3 regions of the Paenibacillus sp. MT124 genome follow, and region 2 is predicted to be linked to each of the others. Evidence: riboswitches for the same ligand, from Rfam matches in the RefSeq annotation. Region 2 holds a riboswitch; each other region holds the start of a gene.

Region 1 (10,304 bases), 2.5 Mb from region 2:
CCGCTGCTGAAACGAAATATTATGGCCAAGATTGAGATCAAACGCACACACAAGCCAAAGGACACTGCGGCGAAGCTCAAAGGGAAACTATTAGAGGATGAGGAGCTGCTTGAGTTCATCGGATATATCCTCGAAGGATATGCAGTCGACATGCAAAAAAACAAACAAGCTCTATACTCCCATGAACTCAACAAAGAACGGGATGCTTGCATCGCCAGTCTTATTCTCAATTCCGGACTGCGGGTATCCGAAGTGGTTAACCTAAATGTCGATGATCTGGATTTGAATAATAAACTGTTATATGTTTACCGCAAAGGTAACAACGATGAAACGTTCAAAACACCCGTATATTTCAGGGAGCAGGCCAAGGATGAACTGGCCAACTACATGCAGCTCCGGCAATCAAGGTATCGCACACCCAAACGGGAAAAAGGATTATTCATTGCGCTTCGTAACGGTGAGTCTGAAGGCAGTCGAATGACCAAACGTGCGATTCAGGCCATGATTATGAAATATGCCAAATGTTTTGGCAAACCGTATCTGACGGTGCATAAGCTGCGGCATTCCTTTGCGACAGACTATTACCTGCAAAATGATATTTATAAAACAAAGGAACAGCTTGGGCACGCCTCGACAGAAACGACCGAAATTTATGCACATCTTACGGACAAAACGATGTCTGAAGCCATTGAGCGTCGTTCAGAAGGTACGGGTTCATAAGATGCTCCCATACCAAAAAACAGCGGATACTTTTTACTGATAACCAGTAAGAATATCCGCTGTTTTTTCGTTTATTCAAAATTATTTTTGATAACGAACTGTAGAGTTTGCTGAAATGAACCTGGATTACTCTTTCGATCACACCAAGTTCTTCCACGTCCTTGACTACTCTTTATTCACATGTTCCAGCAACCATCGAGCAATAAATTCTGGCTCCTGCACAGAATGCCAAACCACATCGCTGAGCGGATCAGGTTCACTGCATGAGGATTGCAAGGATTCTCTCGGAAACCAGGAAACAACTGCCATCACTCCCTTTAGCTTCTGAAGTATAGCTAGATGTTGTTCTTCACGAATCATCACCAGTTTGGGGTAAGGTGCCGCTTTGTATCCTTCAATCAGAATCCAGTCGTAATCCGATAGACGAGTCAGCATCGTCTCCAGACTGGTTGGCTGCTGCTCGATGATAGCCGTTCGCTTTTCCGACATTACTACCACGGCGGAAGCTCCCGCCTGATTGAAACGAAATGAATCTGTTCCTTCATGATCCATCTGGAAATGATCGTGTCCGTCATGCTTAATGACGGCAACCCGTAACCCTTCCGAAGAAAGATATCTTGTGAGTTCTGCAGTTAAGGTGCTTTTCCCCGTATTTTTGTATCCCACGATCTGCACAATATGTGGAAGTGTCCTTTTGTTGACCATGTGCCCTACCTCACCTGTCCACTTGGCAGCTTGAGTATGCGTACCTGTTCTCCTGCAGCAATCCCTTTCTTGTCAGGCGGAATGATGATCAGACAATCACTGTCCTTGATCGTAATCATGACGCTGGACTCATCCACTCGTGACGCAGCGGGCTTCGCATACACCCTGCCATCCCGAATCTCTGTGCGCCCCCGTACGAATCGCGTAAAATTGTTCACTTTCGTATATTCTTGATCCAGGGTCGCTGTCCACTCTTCCAAATAAGGCCGGGCATCGTTTTGCATCATACGAATGGTTGGCCGCACGAACAGTCCGAATCCTACAAAACAAGCTCCCGGGTTACCGGATAGGGCAAATAGTAACTTCCCACTCACAACCGCTGCTGTCGTAACACTTCCTGGTCGCATCGTCACTTTATTAAACAGCATCTCCATGCTGCCTTCCCGTACCAGATCCCCCATAATGTCATAATCCCCAACCGATACGCCCCCAGTGGTCACAACGATATCGTTATGCTCGACTGCTTCTGTCAGTTTAGCACGAGCCGTATCCACATCATCGGCTATAGATCCATACATCACAGGTTCGCCACCTGCCTCCACGACCAAGGATCGGAGCATATGACTGTTGCTGTTACGAATGCGTCCAGGCTGCAAAGGCTCATCCACCTCCAGCAATTCCGTTCCCGTTGCAAATATGGCGACTTTCGGACGTCGAAACACCGGTACATCGGCCACGCCAAAAGTAGCCAATACGGATTGTTCTCCTGCCTGGATGATCGTTCCGGCTTCAAGCAGCAGTTGTCCTTCCTGAACTTCCAATCCAATTGGCGTTATATTGGCATTGGGCTGGATATGGCGCTTTAATGCAATCCATTGTTCTCCATCCTGTTCCCTGCTTTCGGTCATCTCCAGCATAACAACGGCATCTGCTCCTTCAGGTACTTGAGCACCCGTCATGATCCGCGCGGTGGTACCTGGAGTGATGAGTAAATCCGAAGTATATCCACATGGAATTTCATCAACGACTCGCAGCCAGATCTGTTGATCGCTGGACGCGTGAGCTGTATCGCTGCTGACAATCGCATAACCATCCATACCTGATCTTCTGAAGAAAGGGTATGGATGCGGCGCATGAATCGTTTCTGCCAGCGTTCGTCCATGCGCAGATTCCAAGGTTACTTTTTCAACTAAAGCTGTAGTAACATGAGGTGATATTCTGGCCTGAGCAGCTTCGACCTGCACGGCTGTACGGTTAAATTTGGGACTTGTCATATCATCTGAATGTGTATTGATTCTCAAAATGGAAAGAACCTCCTTTGGGACAGAACTTGTTTAAGAAAGTGTAGCGTGAAAGCTGGGGTGTGACAAGTACTCGCCTCGCGGGTAACATGAAACTGTGAGCTTATGCCCATAATAGGGGTAAGAACGGAGGAGCAGATATGAGCAGCCGATGCGAATTATGCGGTAGAGAGCCTGTGGAAACAACAGTTCATCATCTCACGCCCAAGGAACTGGGCGGTACTTTCATGCCTACAGCTGATCTATGTATCCCGTGTCATAAACAAATCCATTCGCTATTTACCAACCAGGATCTCATAAGGCTCCATTTAACAGAACTTCAGGCACTACGAGAGAATGAACGAATGGCCCCTTTTGTTCGCTGGATTCGCAAACAGCCACCTTCCACCATTCCCCGGACACGCAAATCCAATCATGTTCGCAGATCCTAATTAAAACGATACCTCCTACTATAAAACAAAAAGAACAGCCACAAGGTGAGCTTGCGCATGGCAGGGTTCATTCTGCCTTACCTTGTGGCTGTTCTCTATATACTCTTCAGGCTGGCAAATCTCATCTTTACCTTCGCCTCATGATTCGTCCGCCGCCTACCCTTGTTTTGGGCTTCTTATAAGAGCTCTTTGGTGAATTGAACAATCCACCGCTCTTGTTACGTTCGACGGTACCGGTGCTCGGTTCCTTTTTACGGCTAAATAATCCTCCGCCTGAACCTACACTAGTATCGGTGTCTCCTCCCCGCCGGGTAATGGATCCTTTTCGGTCAACCGTGATGGGTGGAGCTGCTTTTTTGTCATTGCTTGTTGGTGCACGATAAGTACCTTGATTCGGTTTGTACGTATCACGATCGGTGTACCCTCTGTACTTTCCGTATCCGCTGCCGCCAAAGGAATCAAACAAATTGCCAATGAGCGTTGCGGTCAAATACCCCTGTAAAAAGGAAGAATCATAATTCTGACGTACATATTCCTTGGAATCCACCTCAATTAAGGTATCTTCCTTCTTGTTCGGGTCCTGCTGCAAATGATAATACTGGTCCTGATACACCAGGAACATCCGCTCTTCATTTTCCGCCGAGATCTGATCAGGTTTACGCTGTTCGGATAACTCCTGAGCAACTTCCGGAACAGTACGGTCGGCAGCCCGATACACGTAGGATGTCGTATTGCCACTGCCACTTACAGACTCAAGCGGATAAGTGTCCTGAACGGAAGGCATCCCGCACGCGGACAACAGGGACATGACAAGGCTGAGGACCAGCATTAATTTTAATCCAAGTGCCATGCGCTTTTTCATTGGAACCTCTCCTAGCTCGAACGAATCACTTTGATATCCGCAGGAAGAATGGACTCACCTTCATACAGAGTAAATCTTCTGTCTTGCCATTCCACACGCAGAAGCATGTTATCATCAGACTGATACTGCCAAACCAATTGCTCTCCAGCCTGACCATAAGGTGTCCTGCCAGCAGTGGTAACCATTCCTCCATATTCTTCCTCCAGATGATACGCGCGTCCGTCCAGATCAAGTAAGGTTGGTACTTCGTCTGGTGCGTCAAGACGCCCATCAATTGGCGTATAGAGGGAATAACGTGTCAATTCTCTTTCTTCTACATGCAGATGTCTAAACGTTGTACCGTCCTGCAGTGTTAGTACCACCGCTCTTCGGGCACGATGCTGCACCCGCCCCACGACTTCATACGTAACGAGCGAGACCTCACAGATATCTCCAGGCTCAAGGTCCAGCATGGTTTTCTCTGCTCGTGGTGGTTCGGGTTTGGCTAGTATTCCTTTAATCCGTTTCCATACACTCATACCCATTACTCCCGTTCGTTATCTTATAAACAAGCTGCAATAATTAATGCGCCCACGATGTGCAAGGCACCGGAGAACAAGCCATATCCGGTCTTCCCTTGCTGGATTCCTGTGTCCAAATCAAGATTGGCCCATGTGCGAATCATAAAGTGCACAACGCTCTCCAGAATAAGCAGGATGACAAATGAAACAACTGATACAAGCAGCGCTTCACCCAGATGACCCGCTGTCGAAATCGAAGTTGCAAGCACATACCCTTGAGCAAAGAGCTTCATGACCATCCGTGTCGTAACCGCCATGTTCCCTGCCTTAACTTCCGCAAAATCCTTATACTTCGTAAATAATGAATCCACATACATCAATACAAAAAGCAAAACCGAGCCAGATAATGTCCAGACCAGCATCGCCAAAATGTTCAAATCCATTTACACAGCCCCCACTTATCAACATGAACCGCATTTAAAAGCGAAGGAGAAACGCTGTCTCTCCTCCGCTAGTGAACCCTGCCTAAGATGCAAGGTTTAGTTCTTATTTTCGTACTGCTTCATGAGTGCCGCCAGTTCATCCTCAACGGCCTGATCCTTGCCAAGTTTCTCGAACTCTTCATCCAGTGATTTTCCTTTGGAAGACATTTCGTTGCTCGCTTCAGCCTGTGCTTCCATTTGCATCATTTTTTCTTCCATACGTTTCATGCCAGCACTAGCTGTGTCGGAACTAAATCCGTTCAGCGCTTTGTTGATTTCGGTTTGTGCTTTTGCTGCATTGTAACGCGCTACCAACGTTTCACGCTTGTTTTTCATTTGTGTCAATTGCTTGCGCATTTCATCCAGCTTGCCGCGCAAATTGTCTGCCGAAGCCTTGTTTTGATCATAGCTTGTTTTATATTCTGCCATTTTTACTTCAGCAGCTTTTTTCTCTTCCAGAGCCCGGCGCGCCAGATCCATGTTCTGTGCACGTGCTGCGGTATGAGCTTGCTCCTCACGTTTCTTCACCAATGCTTCCTGTTCCTCGAACAGCTGCTTGAATTTTTTCTCAATCGCGATTTGTTGAGCAACAGCCTTCTCTGCATCTTCCAGATCTTCCTGCATATCACGGATATATTGATCCGTCATTTTGATTGGATCTTCTGCCTTGTCAATAATGGCATTAATGTTAGACATCGTTAAATCACGCAAACGTTTGAAAATGGACATTATGGTATTCCTCCTAGTCGATATTACATCCTTGTATATAATCATACATACGTGGTAACTTTCATCCCGTTTCAATTTTACCAAAAAAAATCATAAAACACGATTCCGGGTCAACCAAAATCTACTATTTTATATCATTCACCAGGGTTAAATGGTCGCCCAGCAGCTTCTCCGCAGTCTGTACGATCTCATCGATCTGTACACGTGTAATGGCATCAAAATGAATGCCCATAATAACGGTTACGGTCACCTTGAGGGAATTTGCGGCCTTACGTGCAAGGCGCTCACATAATTCCTGTTCCTTATGCCCCGGAATATGGACTGCCGTTCCCACCACGCGTTCTCTTTCGGGATAAAAGGTCGCCACAGCCCCTATATGAGCTTTCCCACCCGTGATCAAAAATATCTTATCCTCTCCAGCTTCAATGACCTGCAAACGAACCGATTTCAAATCATACGTACTCATCCTAGTCCACCCATCCTTTGTGTGTATATGTAATGGTGGAATTATGAGCTTATCGACTGAATTGGACAATGAAACTTCTCACATTTATGCATAATGGACCATCACCGCGGGCATACCAAAGAGAACGCAATTTGACAAAGGAGGCTGTATCATGCGTATTCGCCTCATCGCATTCTCCATGTTGATCCTTATGTTTATGAGTGGAAGCTATTCACCTGGACAACTGCTGGCCAAACCCGTTCCAGAGAGCATGCCTGCTGCAAAGCCGGATCTATCTGAGGATGAACAACTGACACTCGGTCAGCTAAGGCAGAAATATGCCGATACGTTCAAGACCAATGGACCTTCAACCAGACAGGTAGCACTGACTTTTGATGATGTGCCTGATCCGCGCTTCACTCCGCAGGTATTGGATATTTTAAAGAAATATAATGTAAAAGCGACTTTTTTTATTGTCGGCAACCGGGCTGAGAAACATCCCGACCTCGTCAGACGGATCGTTAGGGAAGGTCACATTGTTGGGAACCACAGTTACAATCACCCTGAATTCAGTAAGCTGTCTTTGAATGCTTTTCGCAAACAAATTCTACATACCGGCGACATTATTCGTAAACTGACCGGGTATACACCTAAAATGATTCGTCCTCCATACGGGGACATTAATGAGAAACAGCTACAATGGGCCGCAAGACAGCAATACAGCATCGTCAACTGGAATGTGGATTCGCTCGATTGGAAAGGCCTCAGCAAAGAGCAAGTGAAGCAGAACGTTCTATCTGCAGTCAAGCCAGGCTCCATCATTCTTCAACACGCGGGCGGAGGCGTGGGCTCCAATCTGTCCGGTACCATTGGAGCACTTCCGGAGATTATAGATGAACTTCGATGCAGGGGCTTTAATCTGGTGACTTTGGACGAAATGCTGCAATTGCCAAAAAGCAAATAATACTCGGCTTCGTAAACCAAACACACAAGTTATAGAACTACCAATCTTGCGCGTTTTAATAAAGAAAAAGGGTACCCTTATTTCACGTTAATCGTGTCATAAAGGCACCCTTTTATTGGCGCTGATACTTATTTCAAGATATAAAGTTCAACATCCTGAAAACCAAATGTGCTCACAGACTTCTGGCTTCCAGGAATGAAAATATCAATCCGTTTCCCTTTGATCGCCCCGCCGATATCCCGGGCAGTAGCCACAAATGCCTGCTTAGGCAGCCCCGGATGGGAGTGACCTGTAACAAGAACCTTCGTACCCAGTGGGATCACACTAGGGTCTACTGCAATCGTGCCGAGTTCAAGTGGATTACCGAAGTAATCAACAGGACCCCATCCACCATTTTCGGAAGCGGCTGCAGAGTACGCTGTTGCTTTCACATCAATGGATTTACTGTAATCAAACGTTTTGCCCCAGGCCTGAACGACTTTATCATCAGCATTCACATCAAGGCTAGCTGTCGTAATCGTCTTAGCACCCGTCGAGCTTTTCGCTGCTGGAGCAGCTGAGGCCGTGTTTGCTTTTCCAGGAATCGTAATTTTCAAACCACCATAAATGTTGTAAGGTGAAATATCACTGTTTGCTTTAACCAGAGTGTTCAGTCCAACTCCATATTGTTTCGATAAGGTATAGAAGGTATCCCCCTCTTTGGCCACGTGAACAGAATCAGCGTGAGCTGGAACGGCCTGAATGAGCATTGCTGCTGTCAGCAGGGCTGTTGCTGTTTTGGCTATAGTTCTCTTCTTAATCATGGTCTTCCTCCCTCATTGTGCCTGCGAAGTTAGTTGTCGGATTCGGATGGAGGAAACCACCCTATAGGTCTCTGTTACATTCGTCTTGCGTTATGTACCCCTAATTCACCCCAAGCAGCGTGCGTTACAATCTTCCCCTCCACGGTCTGCATCATTACATCCTCCACACTTCCTCCTCAGGAAGTTTCGGCAGGAACAATATATCACAATTTTGTAACCAGGGTCCGTAGTAAATGTTACCAACTGTCTATAACAACACATTATGATGCTTAAAAAATAAGGATTTTTCTTAAAAAAGAGCGATCAAGCAGCTCTGGAACAATGACAGAAACGTTACTTTTACGACACTGGATCCTTATCCATGCACAAAAAAACAACCCTGCTAACGTGACGTGAGCAAGGTTGTTTAATTTCGTTTTTTTGTTCATTCTATTTAATCCGGTTCACTGACTGGATCATGCTCAAAGGCTATGACAAAACTTTACCGAGAAAGTCACGCGTACGTGGATGCTTAGGTTGACCAAATACTTCATCTGGTGTTCCCTCCTCCACAATTACACCGCCATCCATAAAGATGATGCGATCACCGACTTCACGGGCAAAGCCCATCTCGTGGGTAACAATAACCATCGTCATGCCGCCTTCAGCCAGGCGCTTCATAACGTCGAGTACTTCACCAACCATTTCAGGGTCAAGTGCAGACGTCGGCTCGTCAAACAGCATCACATGCGGCTGCATCGCAAGCGCTCTGGCAATGGCAATCCGCTGCTTCTGCCCACCAGACAGCTGACTTGGATAAGCATCTTTTTTATCCAATAGCCCCACGGTTTTGAGCAAGTCTGCGGCGATCTGCTTGGCTTCCTGTGCAGACTGCTTTTTGACTTTGATCGGGGCAATGGTAATGTTTTGCTCCACGGTTTTATGCGGAAACAGATTAAAGTGCTGGAACACCATCCCCATTTTCTCCCGCGTTGCATTAATGTTGTGTTTGGGATCCGTGATCGATACGCCTTCGAAATTAATTTCACCTGAAGTAGGCTGCTCCAACAGGTTAAGACAGCGAAGGAAGGTACTTTTGCCTGATCCTGAAGGACCAATCACGACAACGACCTCGCCCTTGCCAATTGAGACATCTATGCCTTTAAGTACTTCATTTTTGTCGTAGGATTTGTGTAATTGTCTAACGTCTATCACTTGCACTCAACTTCCTTTCCAGTCGACCCAGCAGCTTGGACAAAATGAATGTCAATACAAAGTATATGGCTGCTGCAATAAGGAACGGATTCATTCCTTGGTACGTAATGTTTTTGACTACACTTGCCTGATACATGATATCAACCATACCAATGACCGAGATAATGGAAGATTCCTTGATGATGGTTACGAATTCATTACCGATGGCAGGCAGTACAGCTTTGAAGGCCTGAGGCAAAATAATAAATCTCATGGCCGCGGCTCTACCCATCCCAAGCGAACGGGCTGCTTCCAGTTGACCACGGTCAACGCCTTGAATCCCTGCACGGAAGATCTCTGCCAGGTAAGCACCACTATTGATGGAAAGTGTTAAAATACCCGCCTGAAGAGGCGAGAACGTAATACCAAATGTCAAGGCAAGACCATAATAAATAATCATCAATTGAACCAGCATCGGCGTACCGCGTATGACTTCTACATATGCCGTACCAATCCACCGCAAAATTGCTGTATCATGCATTCGGAATAAACAAATGATCAAACCGATGATTACCCCGAAGATTACCCCAAGTGCTGACAATAGGAGGGTATAACCAACCCCCGTAGCATAGAAGCTTTTGTATTGCCAAAATACTTCAAAAATATTTGGCGATTTGACCTCACGGTCTGCCATCAATTGACTGGCTTCGGTTACCATCTGATCAATTTTATTTTCACTTTTCAATCGTTCAAGCGTACCATTAACGGCATTCAGCAATTCCGTATTGCCTTTGCGAATACCGATCGCTGCTGCTACCTGCTCTTCGTCCGGAACAGCAGGAGCTAGTCCGATCATATCATCCAGGTATCCTGCAGCAACGGTATCTTCAACGATTGCAGCGTTGATCCGTTTAGTTTGCAGTTGAAGCACAATGTCCGAGATTTTATCTAGAGACGTCAGCTTGGCTCCAGGAATCTTCTGTCCGATTGTTTCCTGAATCGAACCTTTTTGTGCTCCGATCTTTTCATTTTCCAGTTCAGCCATGGTTGGGTATTTGTCTTTATCCTCATTGCGAACCATGATGACTTGTTTCGATTTATAGTAGGTATCCGAGAAGTCGATACTTTTTTTGCGGTCCTCTGTCGGTGTCATGCCTGAAATAACGATATCCACGCGTCCACTCTGCAA
Region 2 (10,304 bases):
ATCCAGTTCCGGATCAGATAACACCTTGCGCTCAATCCCCTGCCACAGTTCCTTGTCCCCGGCTGAAGACGTTAAGTCAAGGCCTGCCCTGACCTCGCGGCGCATGTTCTGAAATTGTTCTTCCCGGTCCAGAACTCTATGGGATGCATCACTCATCATGCCCCCCCCTCTCCCTTATGGAGGCGCCCCGTCTGCTTCAGATCATCCTCTCCGTCCTGTACAAGCATGGCACACAGCCTTTTTACCTCACGCTGAAATATGGGAGAGCTTAGCAGTACTTCCTCCTGGTGAAGCTGCTTCCAGGAAGGGATATACGGCAGCACTGCATCCAGCTGCAGCTCAGGTCGTGGAACGGCATTGACTATGCTGTCTCGGTATTTGTTTAGCACAAAGCGGGCACGATCCAGTACACGTTCAACCAAGTCAGGCTCAGTCCGCTCAGCATGCGCAAGCCATTGGCCCCAGCGGTGCATGGCAGACAGGTCATCTTCAACCAGCCATACCAAGTCATCTGCCGCTTTCAAAATGCCTCGACTGCGTTCGTCCCAACCGGAGTCTCCATCCAGAATCAGCACGTCATATTGCCCGGAAGCAGACAAATAATGAACGAGCCCCGTCGTATCTTCACACGACATCTGCAGCAGTTCCTTCCGGTTGGATAATGGCCAGAACACATCAGCCTTCAGTCCATCATGACGAAGCACGTAACCATCTATGCCCTTGGAGGGAGCCTGCGTAGTCACCTGCCCGTGCTTGCCCGATTCCTTCCTCCCAACCTTGAGATCATACAACAGCCGGGACAGCCCCGTTTCAGCATCCGGAACACGCTGTACACTTCGGGATAATCCCTTCTCGAGGAACGGCAGCACACTGTCCAGCGTCTCCAGATTAAGATAGAGCACGGCGTAGCCTGCCAGTCCGAGCTGCTTTGTCATATGCAGTGCCACCGCTGTCTTGCCGCTTCCTCCCGAAGCTGACACCACTCCAATGGAAAGGGTTTGCTGTCCTGGACGGTGCACCTTTTTGCGACGAGGCTGCCGACTTGCATTCAGAACGGTATCCAACAATGCAGGCAGAGGTTGATATTTCATTAAGCGCTTATCTTCCGCCACCTCCTCATGACCTTCACTGAGAAGCAGCCAAGGCACACCCGGACTTTCACCCATACTTTCCAGCCAGGGATTCAGAAACTCAGGTTCTGCAATAACCAGATCCGGCTGTTCCTTTCCTTCATGTTCATGCATGTACTCCTGAAACGATTCCCACTGTGAAAAGGCGGTAAATCGCATTGCTGCATCAAATGAACTCCCCTGAACAAAATCAAGCCAGGCACTGACATACTCCTTGTCTTTTGAAGCAAGTACCGCCTTCAGCACGATCAATTTCTCCTCCCTCCCTGTAGAAAAGCACAAAAAAACACCGACCACGATCCGCATGTATTATGCAAGATTATGGACGGTGCTTCCGTCACGTGCTATGAATGTATGGATAATATAGCATACAATTTCTGGACGATCAAGAGATTTATACAATTAACAATCTGATGCTTCCATTCTTATGATTGATAAGGTGCATCAAATTCAATAATGTTACGATCCGGGTCAAGAATGAAGATCTGTGCGAATCCTGCAACACTATCCGGTCTTGCTTCATACTCAATCCCCTGCTTTTCCAGCCAGGCTATCGTTTCGTTGTGACTTTTCACCCAGATGGCAAAGTGACCATCCGTCGTATCAATTCCCGCCTCACGCAGTGTATGTCCTTCCGGATGCTGGAGCAGATGCAGCTGCTGACTGCCAATCGCATACCATGTGCCTGTAGAGCGGAAAGGCGGACGTTCAATTTCCTGCATACCTAGCAGTCCGGTATAAAATTGTTTGGCAACATCCAGATCACGCACTGCCAGGCTAACATGATGTATATGAGCATATTCAATCATCGCGTAATTCTCCTTCCAAGTCATATGATATTAATAGAAAAAGTTAATCGCTTACACGACTATACTATACCTTTGTGCTTCCTGACCAGTTGTAGAAAAGAGAAAAACACCTTCGATTCAAGCAGGAACCTCTCTGGGTTCACACAAACTTGAATCAAAGATGTTTTCAATTAGAACCACGTTGCATGGATTCAAAAAGGGATGTTTTTGCTTGTAGCAAGCTTGATCTCTCCCTACTTCGCGCTGTCCAATGCTTCCTGTGGAATCTCAATCTCTTCTACCTGGTTATGGTTGGAGAAGGTGCTGGTCATCTTCATGTCCATGGTCATTTTCTGGCCTTCCTGCTCCATCTCCATCACCATATTCACGTCGGTACCAACCGGAAGATACGTCTCCTTGTTCACCATATATTTCATTTGCATACTTGTAATATTCATCTGTTCAAGCATCGCTTGTGTCTGGGCGTCCGTTCCATTCTGCTCCATGACGGATTGAGCCAATTCCTTCACGTTATCACCCGATACGTCTGCAGTAATGACATAATTGTCGCCCTCTTCGGTGATCTTGGTATCTTCCGCAATTTTATTGAATTGGTCCAATTCTTCTTCGGGGTTCAGGCTTGATTGCATTTGCTCAATCAGCTGCTTCGTTTGATCATCAGGAATTTTAACCCATTGATCTCCCACCTGCGAATAGATGGCATCGGAAGTAATGTACTGCTTCACGTTTTGTGCTTCCTGCCCGGACATTTCCATGTTCATCTCTTGATAGATCATCATTGGATCCTTGATGATATCCATCTTCATTGTTGTTTTTACCTGCTGATCCTGTGACTGTTCGCCAGCCTCCAGCTTCAAATTTTGATCAATGGTTGCATCGCTCGAGAAGCTTTTCAATTCCTTGGCTGCTTCATTCGTTTTGGTAATCAATTCTTCCAGTGTAGGGATCTGTGTTCCCTGCTCTGCAGGTGTATTGCCCTCGTTTGTCGCTTCGTTGCCAGCCGGCGGCGTTGCAGTACTGTTATCCGCATCGTCACCGCATGCTGTCAGGCTTACTGCTAATAATGCCCCGATAATGAATGTCGTCCACTTCTTCAACTGTTTGTCCTCCCAAAATAGATGTGATCCGTATTCATTACCCAAATGTTTCCTTTATTAATCATGTTTGTGGTGCATGCGTGCTCTAGTACGATTTACAAAAACCGATTCTTGATCTCAGGTGTCGGCAGCATACACGCTTCGTCCTTGCCAAACCACCGGTAACGATTACGGGCTACCCAGTTATATACGGCATTTCGAATAAATTTGGGCACAATAATAAAGACGTATAATAATGGATAGGGAAATTTCAGACCTTTGGCCAGCCGCAGTGCAGCTGTCGAGCGTGTATAATAACGGCCCTTTTCAATAAGTACAAACGTATCCATGCTGTCTGTTGACAGATTTCCTTTCTTCAGCAAGTCCTTGGCTACATCGGATTGGAGCGATGCAAAATGATATTTCCCTTCCGGATCACGTTTGATAATCCATTTGGTTAATCCTTGGCAAAAGTGACAAACCCCGTCCACGAGTACAATTGGGTGTCCCTCATGCTCATCCGCTCGAATTGATGTCATAATTGAAGCCTCCTCATTTATGCTGTTAGATTAACTTACCCACTTTTCACCTTCACGTTCGGCTATCCCCAAAATTTATACGACTCAAAGGAATAGAATAGAAAAAGAGCGCAGGCTCTAAAGCCTACGCTCGTATCTGTTTGGGCAATTACTCAGCAATTGCCTTTTCCATCCACTGATCTTCAATCATTTGTTGATGCAGATCTCCTGCCCACTGGTCCATGCATTTGCAAATGAAATCTTTGCGGCATACGGGACAAGGCGTCTTCTGCAGACGGCTGATCGCTGTCATCTTCCATTCAGGAGATTTGGAGTAGAATACACGGCATTGCGTGCCATCTACCAGCTTCATTGTAAATTCATACAATCCGTCTTTTTCGTTTTTACTAGCTACTTGCAATTCTGCAATACTTGGTCTATAAGACATGGATATCACCTGTCAATTCAAATTTGTTTCCTGCATATTCCCTGCATGACACTTCTCAGTACTAAGTCATATTAAAGAAATTTTAGTTCGATGTCAACTCAGGGAGCACGAACCTCCCAGCTTATTTTGAATTGATTCCATACCCACCAAGTTATGCCACACTATCCACCGAACAGAATATCCAATATCGTGCCTACCTGACCCTGCTTTTTGCCTTTTAGTACATCGGGGTCGAATACTTCCACATAACCACATGAGGAACAGGCTACGAACAAATAGTGATTATGCTGAATGTCGAACATTTTGCTAAGACCAGCCCCGGACATGGATACTTCCTTGATGTTGCAATCCGTTCCCCGGCATTTCGTACATACAAACCTTCGCTCAATCATCTCTTCAATACTCATTTGCATTCCCCCTTTTTCAGATGCCTGGCATGAAGCAAGAGTATAATTATGTAAAAGAGTACGCGATTAAACCTGCAATCTCCTGCATGTCTTATGATTTTAAATACAAAACCCTGCCGTTAGCCAGCAGGGCTTGTACCAAACAACAGGTATCCAGGATAGCCTGCTTCATTTATCTCTCCCTTTACTCCAGCGAGATTCGGTTTATACCACGTTCAGTACGACATCAATATTACCGCGAGTCGCTTTGGAATAAGGGCAAAAATCATGAGCTTTGCGAGCCAGATCCTCGGCCTGACTATGATCCACACCCGGCATGCTCACATCCAGCCGGACCGACAACTGGAATCCGTCATCCGCAGGGTCTTTTCCAATGGATACATTACTCGTTACAGTCACATCTTCCAGTTTAACGCCGGCTTTACGTGCCACGTTGGCAAGAGCACTTTCGTAACATGCACCGTATCCTGCTGCAAAGAGCTGCTCAGGGTTCGTACCTTCACCGCCGGATCCACCCAGCTCTTTTGGCATTTTCAGATCATGTTTAAGGACTCCATCCGATGAAGTTACCGAACCTGTACGTCCACCTTTGACTGTCGCAGTTGCTGTATATAAAGCTTCCATTAGAATCTCTCCTTTTACATCAATATTTTTGCTGCCTACAATTCAATTTAAACTTCTGACTTATTTTGAAACGGATTTGGGTTACTAAATCAGCTTTTGCATCTTTGTCATTTTCATGCATCAGCCCTCCATCCACATAACACTATTTATGATATTAAGGTAAATTTTCTGAATTTGGGTAATACACTAAGGGCCTGATCCCCTCCACTCATTTTGTCCATCTACATAAAAGTTGCACTAGACAAAAATTATTGAATGAGTACAATGTAAGTAACGACATATATTTTCAGACATATAAAAGTGAATGGCTCAGTTCTCATCATAAGGATGATCAATACGATTATTATTAAAAAGTCAGGTGAACATGTATGAGTAAAAAAAATCCATTCAATTCTCCTTCAGCTGAGCAATTAGCCGCAGCAGGTATGGCTCCCTCCCTTGGGGAAGCACACAGCTCCATGAAGGTTCCGAAGAACGCCGCTTGGTGGAAAAAATTCCTCGCCTTTGTCGGGCCAGGTTATCTGGTCGCTGTCGGCTATATGGACCCGGGTAACTGGGCAACAGATATTGCCGGAGGTTCCCAGTTCGGTTACACGCTATTATCCGTAATTTTAATCTCAAACCTGATGGCTGTCGTATTACAGTCACTTGCAGGCAAGCTTGGTATTGTAACTGGACGGGATCTGGCCCAAGCTTGCCGCGAACGGTTCAGTATGCCGGTTGTCATTATGCTCTGGGTGTTGTGTGAATTAGCTATTGCCGCCACAGATCTAGCTGAGGTCATCGGTTCAGCCATCGCACTGAAGCTTCTGTTCAACATCCCGATGTTATACGGCGTCATTATTACGGCTGTGGATGTTCTGATTATCCTTTTGCTGCAAAATAAAGGCTTCCGCGCTCTGGAAACACTGGTCATCGTGTTGATGGCAACCATCGCCCTCTGCTTCGGGATTGACCTGTTTCTGGCCAAACCGGACATGGGCGGGGTACTCACCGGCTTTGTACCAAGTGCCGAGATACTACAGAATCCTGCGATGCTGTATATTGCCATCGGAATCATTGGAGCAACGGTTATGCCGCACAATCTGTACTTGCATTCGTCCATCGTGCAGACCCGGCAGATTGAACAGACAACTCAGGGGAAAAGAGAAGCCATTCGTTACTCCACTATGGATTCAACAATCGCTTTGACCCTTGCCCTGTTTATAAACGCCGCCATACTCATTGTGTCAGCCGCTGTATTTCACAGCGCAGGCATGACACAGGTCGCTGAGATTGCAGATGCTTATCACTTGCTCACACCTCTGCTGGGCACAACCATTGCAAGTATCCTGTTTGGTGTCGCTCTACTGGCCTCCGGTCAGAACTCTACGCTTACAGGTACACTGTCCGGGCAGATTGTCATGGAAGGCTTCCTAAACATTCGGATTCCGGCTTGGCTCCGCCGGCTCGTGACCCGATTAATTGCGATCATCCCTGCCGTTATTGTGACGGCTATCGCCGGCGAACACGGAACGGAAGAATTGCTGATTTTGAGCCAGGTGATTCTATCCTTGCAGCTGCCTTTTGCTGTTATTCCACTTGTGATGTTTACGAGTGACAAAAAAAGCATGGGCGCATTCGCCAACAAACTGTGGCTCAAAGTCATCTCTTGGATCATCGCTGCCGTAATTGTGGTTCTGAACGTTTATCTGATCTTCCAGACCATCATGCTGTTTTAATCTGAATATGCTGTAAAACAGTTTTCCTCTTACCAGAGATTCATTAAAAAAGGCTGATTCCCTTAAGTATTATACTTAAGGGAATCAGCCTTTTAGCTTGCCGTGCACTTGCCTTGTCCTTTATTTAATGACACGAAAGTCATCACTTTTAAATTTTTTCCACTAACCCTCAGAAGGCACAAGCAGTGGAACAAGCTGCTCCAAGGCTTCGATGGTCCAGTCTGCACGCTCTTGGCCCTCAAGCTCAGGCTGAAATCGTCCATAGCCCTGCAAAATCCGAATCGTTCGCATCCCCAGCTTCTTGGCAGGAATGATATCGTTATCAATCCGATCTCCAATCATCACTGCTTCCTCGGGTTCACATCCCGCCTGCTTCAAAGCCACAGCGTAGAGTTCCGGATCCGGCTTCGATACGCCTTCTTCTGCCGAGCAAGCCAGTACATCCACGTACCTCCGCAGACCGTAGCTCTCCAGGCGCTCAGCTGTCCCTGGACTCTGATTGGCGATGATCCCGATTCGATAATGGTGTGACAATTCCTTCAACACCGCGTCAGCAGAAGCGAAGGGCTTCTCCAGCTCCTTCCGGAACTTCAACTTCTCCTGGATCTGCTCCCTATGACGTTCATCGCTGATTAGCGTTCGAATGGCTACCCTCATGGGCCACTGCTCATAATTTCGGTAACAGGAGGCAAATATCTCTCGCACTTCCTCTATTTTCACCGGATATCCAAGCAAGCAGGCTTCTTTTACAAACTGCCCTATAATATCATCTACCGGCTCCCATTCGTCGACCAGCGTATCTCCTACATCAAAGAACAACCATTTTAACACCCGTACATCCGGCACGCCTATTCCTCCTTGTTAGCCATGAACGCAATCTCTAAATCAGCAATGTACAATAATGCTCAAATAAAAAAGAAGACCCACCATCATGCATGAGTCTCCTCAGAATTCCGTTTTTCCACAAGTTCAATTATAACAGGCACCTTACACCGGATCAATCGGCAGCTATCACATTAACCATTAAGCAAGAAGCCAACTTCTCCATTAAGAGAATACACAATGCGGTCAGCTCCCATCCCGCGGTAAATGCCTTTGGGGTGACTCTGTTCCGTAATTACACATAGTGATTTGGAAGTCCAGGAACGGCAGATCTGCAGATAGCGGCAGGTCAGGTTCAAACTGTTCTCGAAAATAAAAACGTTGCCTACGCTCGACTGCGGTAGAAACCACTTCTGAGCTTCAGCTGTATTCATGCGAATGACGTTCTCCACTCCGATTCTGCGGAGCTTCCGTTCTTCCCCTACACTGTTGGTCAGAACGGCAAACGGCATTTTTTTGTACATCAACAGCTTGATAAACTTGCGGCCTGCTTCATTCGGTGCTGTTACTAGAATCATCTCATTATCCATCATTCGTTCCTCCCTTGGCGTGAAAAGACAACAAAAAAGAAGCGTGGGGGACCAAGGCCTCCCGAACGCTTCTTGAATAACCCATGACGAAAACGCCATGAATATGCGTACGGCTTGTTGCCTCTCCCTTTAACGCTTACGAGGTTAGCTGACGGATTCGGGCGCGAGAGTCGCCCTATTTCCGGCTTGCACCGAAAAATTCACCCCATGGATTAGCTGCAATGACAGCCTTTCCGATTGGTTCCCCCGTTTCCCACCCATGAATGAATGGAAACTCAGCGATTAAAACATCGTTCCTGTTTCATGTATTGACCAGAGCGATATTATCGTTTGTTTCGTTGTTCATGTTAAGTTTAATTGAATTAGAAATTACGATATGAATCATACACCCGCGACATGTTAGTGTAAAGTCCGGTCAGATCACCGAATGGACGAATTTAAGGCATTACATATCAATGATATCGCTTACAACCAATCCATTCTCCATCCATCTCTGTGAATCTCACTAATTCTCGTCCTTATGAAAAACGGTTGTAATTTTAGATATCTGTAAGTAAACATAGGAATTTATTTAATTAGTTTTGCATTATCTAATTGTAAGCAATATAATATAACTATAGGAATTATTAACCCATTATACGATATGGAGGCGACTGATCATGTCCGTTTATGACTACAAAGTCAATACCCTTCGGGGCCAGGAAGTCGAGATGTCCGATTATCGCAACAAGGTGCTGCTGATTGTAAATACGGCAAGCAAATGTGGTCTGACCCCGCAATTTGAAGGCTTACAGGAACTCTATAACAAATTCAAAGACCGGCAGTTTGAAGTATTGGGTTTCCCAAGCAACCAATTCGCTCAGGAATCGGGATCTTCCGACGATATTGCTGAGTTTTGCCAGATGAATTACGGTGTAAGCTTTCCTATGTTTGAGAAAATTGATGTTAATGGTTCAAGCGCCCACCCTCTATTCCAGCACCTGACAAAAGAGGCACCGGGATTGCTCGGATCCAAAGCCATCAAGTGGAACTTCACCAAATTCCTCGTTGATCAGAACGGACGGGTCGTGAAGCGTTATGCTCCAAAAACCACTCCTGACCAGATTGAAGCTGATATTGAGAAACTGCTGAAATAGATCAACATGGAGAGGCCATAATTAACATGGAGCCAGAGAAAGTCCGGTTCTGTGTGAATGGCCTTTTTTATGTTTCTCCAAACGCAAAAAAAGAGGTTTTCCATATTCGGAAAACCTCTTCTTGTCGTACAATATGATGCGGTCGAGAGGACTCGAACCTCCACGGGCATACGCCCACTACCCCCTCAAGATAGCGTGTCTGCCATTCCACCACGACCGCATGTCGTAAATAATCGGCAACAAAATTGATTATACAGGATCTCAATATAAAAGTAAAGCACTTTTATTAAAACTACTTTGCACCTGTGTTTTTCCTCCAAATATCGGTTTTTATCGTCATGATCTTTTGACTGCTGCATACATTAAATTTCAAATCTTTTATACATCTTCATTTTTAATTGTAGCTCTTCACAAGAAAACATATCATATACATAACATTGTATTTTAAGATTACAACTAATATAAGTAATAAAATATAACATTTAAATATAATTAAAACTTAAAAACAAGAAACCATTGACAAAATACGGATATTTATGTGATTATATATATCATATAATTCGGATTTTAAACATAAAAGCATTCGGAAACCAATATCAATGTTATATAATATAACATTTTACGAACATAGGAGGCGAAAGACCGTGAACCGTGGGAATAAGCTGCTCGATTATGTCAAACTGCTTGATTCCTCCATTCATGTCGGAGGTTTCACCCATTCATTTGGTATGGATGTACACATTGCTGAAGGCAGCATCCGAAATGCCGATGATCTGGAATCCTTCATGCGCTGCCAGCTGCATCCCAGTATCGTTCGACTTGAGGGAATGGCGATTAAAGGTATCTACAGCGCAACAGATCATAATGACACATGGCGAACAGCACTGATTGACAAGTTGGTTCACGTTCAGCGGACTCCTTCTGATCAAAGGGAGCAAGCTGCTGCCATGGGCAAAAGACTGATCAAGCTGGCCCGGGCTCTCCACCCCTGGATTGAATTCAGCCAGCTCGAACACACCCTTG
Region 3 (10,304 bases), 740 kb from region 2:
ATTCAATCGTTTAAAGGCACGCCGGAAGGAATGTGAACTGTTGTACCCCACTCTTGCTGCTATTTCGTCCACTGTATAGTTATTATCCCTTAACAGGATCATCGCCTGATCCATTCGCACTTTGATCAGATGATCAGAAAAATTAACCCCCGTATACTCCTTGAACAGTTGGGAAATGTATTTTTCAGGTCGCTCAACGTGTTCAGCAACGCGATACAGGGTTAGCTCGGCATCCGAATACATCTCTGCAGTATACGCTTTGATCTGTTTAACGATTTGACTATGGGTATCCTTCTTCTTGTTTGCAATCAGTCCGCACAGTTCTTCCATGATTTCGTACAATTCAGACTTAACGGTCTCCAGTGGCTCCGCGGACCCAATGTCGATGATCCGCCGTTTGACGTTTTCGATGGAATCATATTCCGTAAATGCCTTTTGATCAAGCAGCTTGATAAAGGTTCCCTTCATCTCGCCAATCAGTTGATGTTTCATTTCCATAGATAGCTCCCGCTGCTCCATGTTCTGTACCATGATGGCTTCGACAATCCGCTTAGCTTCCTCAAGTTCTCCGGCCCGGATCGTTGTAATCAGTCGCTGCTCGGAGTCGAGCGGATAATAATAGGTCGTATTTTCGGTCTGTGTTTCACTGCTCCACACCATACCCCTTTCGTTCATGTAGATAGCATATTCAAGAGCTTGATTAGCTTGGTCGAAGGAATCACTGACCTCCGTCACGGACGAGAAATGGTTGCCGAATCCTGACTGGATGGTGATCCGGTAATCATTAAACACAACCTGTGCCAACTCATCCATGGTCTGCGTAATATCTTCTACGGTGCGTTGTGTATCAGCTTCCTCATCCGTGGAGAAAAACAAAGTGGCTACTTTATCCGATCCCCAATCGGTCATCAGTACATTAACACCAAGCTCGCTCAGCGCCTGCTTCAACAGCAACCGAGAAGCATTTAGTTCATTCAGGATATCAACGTTATCCATGCTGCCATAACCTTTGATCTGAACGAGACCCGCATATCCTGCTCCCTGATGCAAAAGAATATCCGCCTGTTCGGCCGCAGACAGAATCTCGTCACGTGATTTGAATTCACCCGAGATCAGGCGCTTCAAAAAAGCATCCCTTACGAGTGGCAGCTGGCGATTCAATTCTGTCTCGAGCAGCTTGTTCTTGGTGATCATATCCGAGATGTTTCCGCTTAGAAAATCAAACTCATTCCTGGAAGTCTCGTCATCTCGTCCGAATTGCTCCTTCATCACACTTAGCAGTCGATTGATTGGGGCGCTATGACGATAAGCAAGCACCAGTCCTACGAGCAGTCCAATCAGTAGTGTTCCACCTGTAATGAGCATGCTCATCTTCTTGATCTTGTTTGCATTTTCCAGAAGAAGGTCACGCGGAATCCCTGCCTGATATACCCAGCCGTTAGAATCCGATTGCGTAGTGATGACCAAATCATCCTTATAGAACTGACTAACCTTGTTCGGATCGAATTTCGGATCAGAGATCATCTTGGCCATCTCAGGTTCTCCACTGCCCTTCAGCGCAATGGTTCTCCCTTCCGCATCGCTAATGTGAACCCAGCCGCCATATCGGTCCGTCATACTGGACAGCAGTCCTACGATCATCTTCTCATCAATGACGACGACAGCTACCGCCGGCGAGGAATCGTTGAAGCTGTCCAAAGGCAGTGATTGCATATATGTAATGACCGAAGTTTGCTGGCCTCTGCTGACATAGGAGCTGAGCGGCTTAATTTCACTACGATGTGTTTGTTGTAATACTTGCTTCATCCATTCCTCCAGGGACAGATCTGTATAATGAAAATCGGCATAATAATGATTCGGCCTGTAGGAGGAACCCGGGGTAAGAATTAGATTATAATTGGCTAAATAAATATAATAATTTTGCAGGAAATCATTCGTCTGCCCAAATGTCAGCACATTCTCCATGGCTCGCCATATGCCATATACATTCGTTTCGTTATCCCTTTCATTCATTAGGACGTTCAGTTCCTGATTCACGGCAAGCTGTCTGGTGAAGCCTTCGACTTCAGCCATGCGCCGTTCCAATATTTCTTGGCCCTTCTCAAGCTGAGTAACCCCATTCTCAATGGAAATGGATTGCGTTACGGAAATCGAAGTCAGATAAGACATGTAGCCACCTATGCTGGGTATGACCAAAATGATGACATATGAAATGAGAAATTTCCGAAAAACACTGGAATTTCGAATGGGCAACCCCTCCATCGCCGAGTTGTTGGTAGCGCTATCATAATCACAGATTATATCATTTTTTGGCTTAGTCAAATGTTTTCTTGCTTGTGCAGCAGCTCATGCATTGCGCTTTACTGATGCAGCCCACCCTTTATTAAAATGATTCAGAAAGAAGGGGACCTATATGGTCCCCTTCTCAATTAGCACTATTTTCAGCTATTCAACCCATTGCTCTCCGCCACTTGCAGCGGGCTTCGAACCATGATTAACTGACGCTTCTTCAATATCTTCAAATGCCCAATGGGAAGGTGATACATCCTTCCACTTAGGCTGCGAAACTCCCTTAAGTGGTCCTCTTCCCAGCGCCCGGTTAATGATAACAACGGCTTCCGCTCTTGTCAGCTCAGTATTCGGCCGGAAGGTCCCGTCATTGTAACCTGTCAGAATTCCCAGCCCTTGGGCTTTTTGAATTGCATCCTTAGCCCAATGACTGCCAATATCAGAGAACCCGCTGCCTGGTTTGGTCGTATCCGGAGCCAGGCTCACAGCCAAACTTGCCATCTCTGCACGGGTCAAGGACTGATTCGGTTTAAATGTGCCATCCTTGTAGCCTTGCATCAGTCCCATTTTTGCAACCTTGTCGATTGATGCTGCTGCCCAATGGGAAGAACTCACATCACTGAACGTCACGTCTAATGATGCAGCATCTTTTTCAACGACTTTGGTGAGTATGGCTGCCATCTCTGCACGAGTGATCTTGTTATTCGGTCTAAACAGTCCGTCCTTATAACCGTTAATATATGCCTCATGCCGAGTCGTCTCCGTATTCCCGGAAGGTTCCTCTCCTGCTTCTGTTTCCGGAACCGGAGTAACTGGAGGCTGTACAACAGGAGTTGACGGTCCACCCGGATTGGAAGGTCCAGATGGATTGCTCGGATTTGTTGGATTTGTTGGGTTTGTTGGCCCGCTGTCCCCAGCAGCTATCGTAAATTTCAGTTGATCCGTGAGCATGAGCTCACCGGACTTTTTGACCGCCTTCAGCGTATGCACACCACTTGTCAGTCCTGTTATGCTGTAGATTTCCTGCCTATTTTTACGTCCCTCACTGTACGTATCTACGGTTTGCACCAGATTTCCGTCGATGTAGATTTCCACCTCACCCTGCTGCGGCCCAGTCGGAGTAATCATACGGATGCCAGTACCTTTGAAGACATACTCAAAGGAATCACCGTTTACAGCCGAATAATGAACATCATTGAGATAATCGCCGCCAAAAACAAAACGGAGGTTCAACGTGCCGAGAGGCTGTGCAGCAAGGTAGGATTTTCTAAGCGTCACCCTATCCCCTGCTACCTCGTAATCGGTTCCCTTTACCAGCTCAAGTGAGCCATTCATAATCTTCTTGAAACTTTCCGGTTCCTGCAAAAGTTTCACTTCAATATCAGTTTGAGCAGATTCAGCTTTGTCAAAAACAGCACTCACCGGCTGAATGATATTTGGAATTTCCACCTTGAGGAAGTCAAGAAGCATGAACCGCCCTGACTTTTTCACGGCTTTAAGCGTATGCAGCCCATCTGGCAGCCCTGAGACACTATAGACCTTTTGCTGCGCCAAACGTCCGTCACGGTAAGCACTTACCGTTTCCTTAAACTCACCATCTACGTAAATATCCATGTCGCCCTGGGACGGATCCACTTCCGTAAAAAACTGAATACCCGTTCCCCTGAATTCATACTCAAAATAATCGCCGTTCTGCTCGGCGTAATGCACATCATCCTTATAGTCGCCAAATGCTCTCCCCGTGCTGCGTGACCAGTTGCCGCTATACTTAATTGCGGGATCGTCATTGTTAATCATCGCGAATCGGATTCCTGAAGTGTCAATAACCTTAATCGCCAGCGTCTGCGGATCCCCCGCGCTAAATACCACGTTAAACTTCGTTGTGCCAACGGGCAGCTGGGTGAGGTATTGTTTCTTGATCGTTAACGTGTTGTCAACGACATCGTAGTCATCTTCGCCGAGATTGCCCCCGTCGTATGTCACACCAGTTAACGTATTACCATTCAGGTTTAACGTGATCTTCACATCCGCCTGCTGATCCACTGCTTTATCAAAGTCTGCAGCGACTGGGCTTATTCCACTGTTCTGCCCACCAGACTCTTTTTCCCTGGTTACCTTGAGTGCATCGAGAAGCATGTATTGGCCCGATGCCTTAACGACCTTCAGGGTATGTGTTCCACTTGGCAGATCTGTTTTGCTGTACAGCACCTGCTGGGCTTCCCTTTCTCCATCGGTATACGCGCTTACCAGTTCTGCCTCACCATTATCGAGAATAATGCTCATGTCCCCCTGCTCTTGATGCTTCTCTGTCAGCAGCTCGATACCTGTACCTGTGAATGTGTATTCAAAATAATCGCCGTCTTTTTCTGTATAATGTACATCGTCATTGAAGTCCCCGAAACTTCTGCCGGTATTCGCATTCCATGAACCTGTGTAATGTATCTCACTGTCGTCATCGTTAACGTAGACCACCTCGGTAACCGTGGTATCCTCTCCAGCAATGGATGGTTCAGCAGCCAGTTCATCTGCTACATTGGAATTGCTCGCTGGATCAGCAGTCGTTCTATCATTGCCTGTGGAATCCTGAATTGCTATAGTCAGGTCCTGCGAACCCTCTAATTGTTCCTTGCCTCCATTTCGCTTCCAATCTCCGGTATAGCGCATGCCTGTATCATCGTCATTCACCGTCGATGTTCCGCTCAGTGCCTTGACTTTCAGCATTCGTGAAGCATGAGGCTCCAATAAACCACTGCTAAATCCCTCGTTAAAGTTACCCAGTTCGGAATGGCTCCACAGGTCACGGACCGATGCAGGTCCTTCCAGACCGATATCGCTCCAATTGACCTTGACCTCAGCACTCCGGTTGCCCAGATTAAACAGAGCCACACTGTACGTTCCATCTCCGTTATTGGCGTACCATACCTGCTGCTGGGTATCCATCGATACCGGATGAGCCGGACGTCCAGCCTGATTGACAGCGATCACTTCATCATTGGTCAGAAGTTCAAGTCCATAGCTATCCAGCCTGGTCATGTCATTCCCTGTATACAACGGTGCAGACGAGATCGCCCAGAATGTCATGGCTGTCTTCCGTTCATCCTTCGTGAGCCCATCCATGGAACCGTTGCCCACGTTTAGCGAGTCAAAATCATTCCACCCGCCAGGGCCTGCATCACGCCACCAAAGCGCAGCGATTGGAAACAATCGTGCAATGTTAGCCCACTGCGTTAAACCCACATTGCTGTCGTATGCTTCGACATCCCAGTCAATACGCCAGCCATTGGCGTGTTTTTTCCAGAAATCCACGTAGTTATGGTCCAGTGCCCATGAAAGCTCGAACCAGATATTATGCCTTGCCAAAGCCTTGGACCAGGCCTCCACATCTCCTCGTGCATCCCTGCTCAGATTGTTAATGCCTGATCCTGGAGTCACGCTGTCGAATTTGACAAAGTTAATGCCCCACTCGCCCAGTAGATCTGCGATGGAATCGATGTATTTCTGAGCACATGGATTCGAAAAATCAATCTTGTAGGTATACGCATTCCAAGCATCCATCACGGTAAGCGGCTGATATGCAATATCCTGCATTCGGCAAGCTCCGCCTGTTCCGTAAATCTCGAGGTTTTTATTGTATGCATCAATGGACAATCCGGGAATCAGATAGATCCCGATCTTCTGACCATTGTTATGAACATAGTCGATAACCTCCTGGAATCCGTTCGGATACAACTCTTTGTTAGGAATCGGTCTTCCGTATTCATCATTATCTCCGTTCCATCCTGCATCAATATTGATATATTCATAGCCATGAGCCTGTAACTTCTCGCGCATGGCATCCGATTGCTTCTTGATGCTCTCCGCTGATGTCCATTTTACGGAAGGGTCATACACCTGCATACTGTAACTGCTCCAGCCCATGTACGGTTTCTCAGCCAATGTTTTCTCCGCCGCTGCTTCAACCACACGACCTTTGGTCCCTGTAAAACCAAACTGAACTGCTGCAAAGATGAACACCAGAAAAACCATCGCCATCCGTTTACCCATTCGCTTCAAATCATCCCTACCCCCTCTGAAATAATGAATTTAAATCCATAATGATAGCGCTTTCCTTACGAGAAAAGAATAGTGGATGCGCGATTTCCAGAATAGGTACACTTCGCCTTTTAGCGTACATTTCACCTTGAAAGCAGGGGCATAGCAGGCTAGAACAGGCATTTCTCCAAATAGCACTGGATCTATACCTTAAAGAAAGTTGGAGTGGCTGCCCTAGGGGATTAACCGATGCCGCAAATGAAGCAATATGGACTAGCGCAAGTTGATGTCATCTATTCGAAAAATGTTCTGACGTACAGTATTTATCAACGCAAAAAACCACCAGTATAAACTATACCGATGGTCTTATAATCAAAAGATACGATCAGACAACAGCAATTCGAAGTTAAAGAGCATATCAAGGTGGCTTCTCTTGCCTCGTATCGGTGCGACCGAGCTGAATACCTTGAACGAGCTACTCCAGCTGTTTATTTATCAATGCACTATTGGTTTCTTTGAGTCTTTTTGGTCAAAAGGTTAAGCAAATAATCTTTTAAATCCACGATTCGTAAATACTCAGGCTTTTGGTCTGTTCCGCTGATAATCAAGGGGACAAGCGATTCCTGTTTACGAATTGATCCGTGGCCTCCTCCGTCCTTGTGCGTTGGTGAATTGCCACTGGTAAATTCATAGCCCGGTTTGGCCGTGACAACCAAAAATTCACCTTGGTGTGAACGGAGCGAGCTTGACAAGCGTTTCAGGACATCCGGATACTCATCGTATTTCAATGTATGTTTAACCTTGTTTGTGCTTAAGTCCAGTACCTCTTCATCCTGTTCAACCGTCCATGATTGGTTGTATGAATCGGTCAGGTTACCTCCTGATTTAAATCTGAGCTGTTTGCCTGTGGATCCCTGAACTGCGTAATTCCACTCGTTCTCTTTCCAGGAAATAAAGTCAATGCGTGGATCATCCTTTAGCAGGTTTGCTATATCTCTAAGGGAACGGTCCACCTTCAATGAATATATATAGGCCATCGTTTCATTGACGGCAAGGATGAGTTCAGTCTCCTTCGATACAGCATCACCCGGACGCATAATTTTGGCATCTCCCAGCAAAGAGGGCAGATCAATGACCGGATTCTGATCTTCAGGCAGAATACGAGTCATTCCGCTGTCACCCGCAATGATAAGGATGGCATCTTGCAAAGCTTTTTCCGGAGAACCGAATGTTTGCAACACGGATTGAAGCTGCTGATCTAACTCCTTGACTCCACGAAGTCCCGTAGGGCCTTTCTTATGTAACTCCCGGTCTAAATCCGGTAAATAGACAAACAAAAAATCCGGTAATTTATTGGATTGAATTAAATATTTTAAGGCTTCAATCGCAAATTCATTATGAATCCCCATTCGCTTCGTGAGACCATCCGGCAAGTCTTTAATCCCTTGAAACGGATTAGACAAGGCACCCAGGGACATTAAGTCCGGCCCTTTCACATCAATCTCTTTGGGTAAAGAAGCAGCTGCTTGAATCCATTGAGGTATCGACAGCTTTTGAGCGGACATCCCTCTGTATATCAGGCCGTTGATTGAACCCGATTTTAATCCTTGCCGGGCAAGATCCTCATAGATCGTAGGTAAATTCCTGTTCAAATGACTCCCGTTTAAATGGATTAGAGCATCGGTCACTACCGGGTGCACTCCTTGTTTGAGCACTTCCGTCGGGCCGGTTCCGTACATGATCATTTTTTTGTTGTCCGCAGAATACCAAGTCAGACCCGGCACACGGTGAAGGTCCGAATATGCACCGGTAAGCAAGGAGCTGTCGATCGTGACGGACATCGTGGGAAAAGAACTGACCAGATTTTTATAATATTGCCCGTTCTTGATCAGAAATTGTAAGGCAGGAAGCTCCTGCTTGTCGATTCCTTGGTCGATCGCCTGATACATTAAAGAGTCCACCATCAGGAAAATGACTTTTTTCGCATTGTTACCATTAGCGGAATTTATCCGCATCAAATCCTGTTCTTTAGGTTTCGAGCTCTGACATCCGATAAGCATGGCCAATAACAAAATCCAAGGCAATTTCCGAATCCCTTTTTTCCTCATAGACAATTCACCCCATTTATGTACATTTTGTCTTGAAAATCCTGGGGTTATTCGAGGTGCTTTTTGCCAAGAGGCAATGGGACCTGAAGAAATGCCTATTGTTCAACAATATCCTTTTTCAGCCGGCGCTCCAAACAGAAGCTCGACTTGCATACAGCTATTTTGTTTTTCTCATTTGATGAACTGCAGCATCTCTAATGTAACTAAAAAAAACAAAAAGGTCCCCAATCTGCCAGAAAAAGCAGATCAGAAACCTCATGTATGAATTGATGCGGTCGAGAGGACTCGAACCTCCACGGGGGGTTAGCCCACACGGACCTGAACCGTGCGCGTCTGCCAATTCCGCCACGACCGCATATGGTATATCTCCGAGATAATCTATCGCGGCGACAAGAAATAATATATCATGTGAAATTCAATGTGTCAACAATTAAATGATTTGGTATAAAACTACGATAACCGAAAGTTATAAAATCTGGTCGAGACCTGACTTTCCCTGATGAGAATGAACCGTGCTCTCCTCTGATACTCCAATTTACTTATTTGTCCAATTTCTGTGCTGATGAAACACAAATTACGTTTTTGTCATCATAAATAAACATGGAGAACTACTATTTTTCACAAAAAGTCTTGAATTCCGTTAACATTGCAGAAGGAAGAAAGGTTTGACAATTACGCATTTATGCAATATAGTTTCAAAAGGTTACAAAAACTTAATTATTCATTTGCCGAGTTTCATGTTTGAAAACGGGGGAACCATTTTGGGTGAATTATTCTTATACATAGGAAATATAGGGAACCTTCTACCGAACCCTTAGCTAACTCCGTAGGCATCGAAGGGAGAACATTGATTTTGAAAAAACTGATCATTTCTATTTTTGGCGCAGCCGTTCTATTCACATCTGGTGCAGCAAGCACTGAGGCAAGCAGTATCAACACCGTCGTTAACAACATGACTGGAATTCCTTACAAGTGGGGCGGCACGACGCTGGCCGGGTTTGATTGCTCTGGATTTATGAGATATCTCTTCCAAAAATATAGCATTGATTTGCCACGTACTTCACAGCAGCAGGCTAAGGCGGGTACTCCGGTATCCAAAGCCAATATCCGCACAGGTGATCTGGTATTCTTCAACACTTCAGGCAGCGGCATTTCGCATACAGGCGTATACATCGGGGGCGGACAATTCGCTCATGCTTCCAGCAGCAAAGGTGTCAGCATTACCAAATTATCAAATCCGTATTTCAACACTCGCTACGTTACCGCACGCCGGGTGACTGGACAATTTATGTATAATAAGATGCTTGGAAAAATATAAGTTGGACAAGAAACAGGCTCTGGATCATTCCAGAGCCTGTTTTGCTCTCTAGTTATTCAGCACACTTGCAGGAGAAACCTTAGTGCAATGCCTTTTGCACACGCATTGCGCCTTGAGACAGCGCGTGACCGCCGCCTACTGCTCCGGCTACCGCAACCGTCTCCATAATCTCCTGATCGGTTGCGCCCTTCGCACGTGCCTCTTCTACGTGGTAAAACGTACATACTTCGTTATTGGCAAACAATCCGATGCCGAGGGCAATCAGCTGCTTGGTTTTGGCATCAATGGCACCTGACTGAAAGCATTCACCCGTAAATTCGTGATACGCTTTGACTACGCCAGGCAATACATCGCTTAATTCTCCAATCTGATCCTTGTAGGCATGTACCTTATCATTCATCAATGTCATGGCTACCCGCACATCCTCTCGGCTGATAAGTTTACGAATTCTCGCTGTACCTATCTTCTCTCCCGAGTGGCGGAATTATGCCAAAGCATCCATGGTAATTCCATGCATCCGTCTCCAGAGCGGCTCTATTCATCAGCCGGGCTTTGGC

What was found. A riboswitch is a leader RNA that binds a small molecule or an ion and turns the genes downstream of it on or off. The one in region 2 is predicted to bind cyclic di-AMP.
Region 1: it holds a riboswitch for cyclic di-AMP, as region 2 does, so the genes downstream of both, AC3RCI_RS17610 (3D domain-containing protein) here and AC3RCI_RS06580 (hypothetical protein) in region 2, are expected to answer to the same signal.
Region 3: it holds a riboswitch for cyclic di-AMP, as region 2 does, so the genes downstream of both, AC3RCI_RS10245 (NlpC/P60 family protein) here and AC3RCI_RS06580 (hypothetical protein) in region 2, are expected to answer to the same signal.

Annotation. Positions count from the first base shown of each region.
Region 1 covers NZ_CM179500.1:3,912,563-3,922,866, forward strand. Annotated here, with positions in the region: gene xerS (tyrosine recombinase XerS) at 1-720, shown strand, start outside; gene mobB (molybdopterin-guanine dinucleotide biosynthesis protein B) at 886-1,425, opposite strand; gene AC3RCI_RS17570 (molybdopterin molybdotransferase MoeA) at 1,431-2,699, opposite strand; gene hlpB (HNH nuclease-like protein HlpB) at 2,867-3,157, shown strand; gene AC3RCI_RS17580 (DUF4247 domain-containing protein) at 3,285-4,019, opposite strand; gene AC3RCI_RS17585 (DUF4178 domain-containing protein) at 4,031-4,537, opposite strand; gene AC3RCI_RS17590 (DUF350 domain-containing protein) at 4,561-4,962, opposite strand; gene AC3RCI_RS17595 (PspA/IM30 family protein) at 5,059-5,730, opposite strand; gene lpdD (prenylated flavin chaperone LpdD) at 5,855-6,196, opposite strand; gene AC3RCI_RS17605 (polysaccharide deacetylase family protein) at 6,348-7,139, shown strand; gene AC3RCI_RS17610 (3D domain-containing protein) at 7,268-7,942, opposite strand; cyclic di-AMP (ydaO/yuaA leader) riboswitch at 7,945-8,144, opposite strand; gene AC3RCI_RS17615 (amino acid ABC transporter ATP-binding protein) at 8,411-9,136, opposite strand; gene AC3RCI_RS17620 (ABC transporter substrate-binding protein/permease) at 9,123-10,304, opposite strand, start outside.
Region 2 covers NZ_CM179500.1:1,431,680-1,441,983, reverse strand. Annotated here, with positions in the region: gene AC3RCI_RS06630 (TadA family conjugal transfer-associated ATPase) at 1-156, opposite strand, end outside; gene AC3RCI_RS06625 (nucleotide-binding protein) at 156-1,376, opposite strand; gene AC3RCI_RS06620 (VOC family protein) at 1,556-1,939, opposite strand; gene AC3RCI_RS06615 (DUF6612 family protein) at 2,173-3,036, opposite strand; gene AC3RCI_RS06610 (thiol-disulfide oxidoreductase DCC family protein) at 3,132-3,554, opposite strand; gene AC3RCI_RS06605 (hypothetical protein) at 3,703-3,981, opposite strand; gene AC3RCI_RS06600 (zinc ribbon domain-containing protein) at 4,143-4,388, opposite strand; gene AC3RCI_RS06595 (organic hydroperoxide resistance protein) at 4,593-5,012, opposite strand; gene AC3RCI_RS06590 (Nramp family divalent metal transporter) at 5,438-6,733, shown strand; gene AC3RCI_RS06585 (HAD family hydrolase) at 6,896-7,579, opposite strand; gene AC3RCI_RS06580 (hypothetical protein) at 7,750-8,148, opposite strand; cyclic di-AMP (ydaO/yuaA leader) riboswitch at 8,264-8,436, opposite strand; gene AC3RCI_RS06575 (glutathione peroxidase) at 8,805-9,281, shown strand; tRNA gene AC3RCI_RS06570 (tRNA-Leu) at 9,419-9,501, opposite strand; gene AC3RCI_RS06565 (urease accessory protein UreF) at 9,926-10,304, shown strand, end outside.
Region 3 covers NZ_CM179500.1:2,169,972-2,180,275, reverse strand. Annotated here, with positions in the region: gene AC3RCI_RS10265 (helix-turn-helix domain-containing protein) at 1-2,169, opposite strand, end outside; gene AC3RCI_RS10260 (X2-like carbohydrate binding domain-containing protein) at 2,446-6,333, opposite strand; gene AC3RCI_RS10255 (alkaline phosphatase family protein) at 6,825-8,429, opposite strand; tRNA gene AC3RCI_RS10250 (tRNA-Leu) at 8,700-8,784, opposite strand; cyclic di-AMP (ydaO/yuaA leader) riboswitch at 9,146-9,277, shown strand; gene AC3RCI_RS10245 (NlpC/P60 family protein) at 9,283-9,747, shown strand; gene AC3RCI_RS10240 (carboxymuconolactone decarboxylase family protein) at 9,827-10,156, opposite strand; gene AC3RCI_RS10235 (hypothetical protein) at 10,282-10,304, opposite strand, start outside.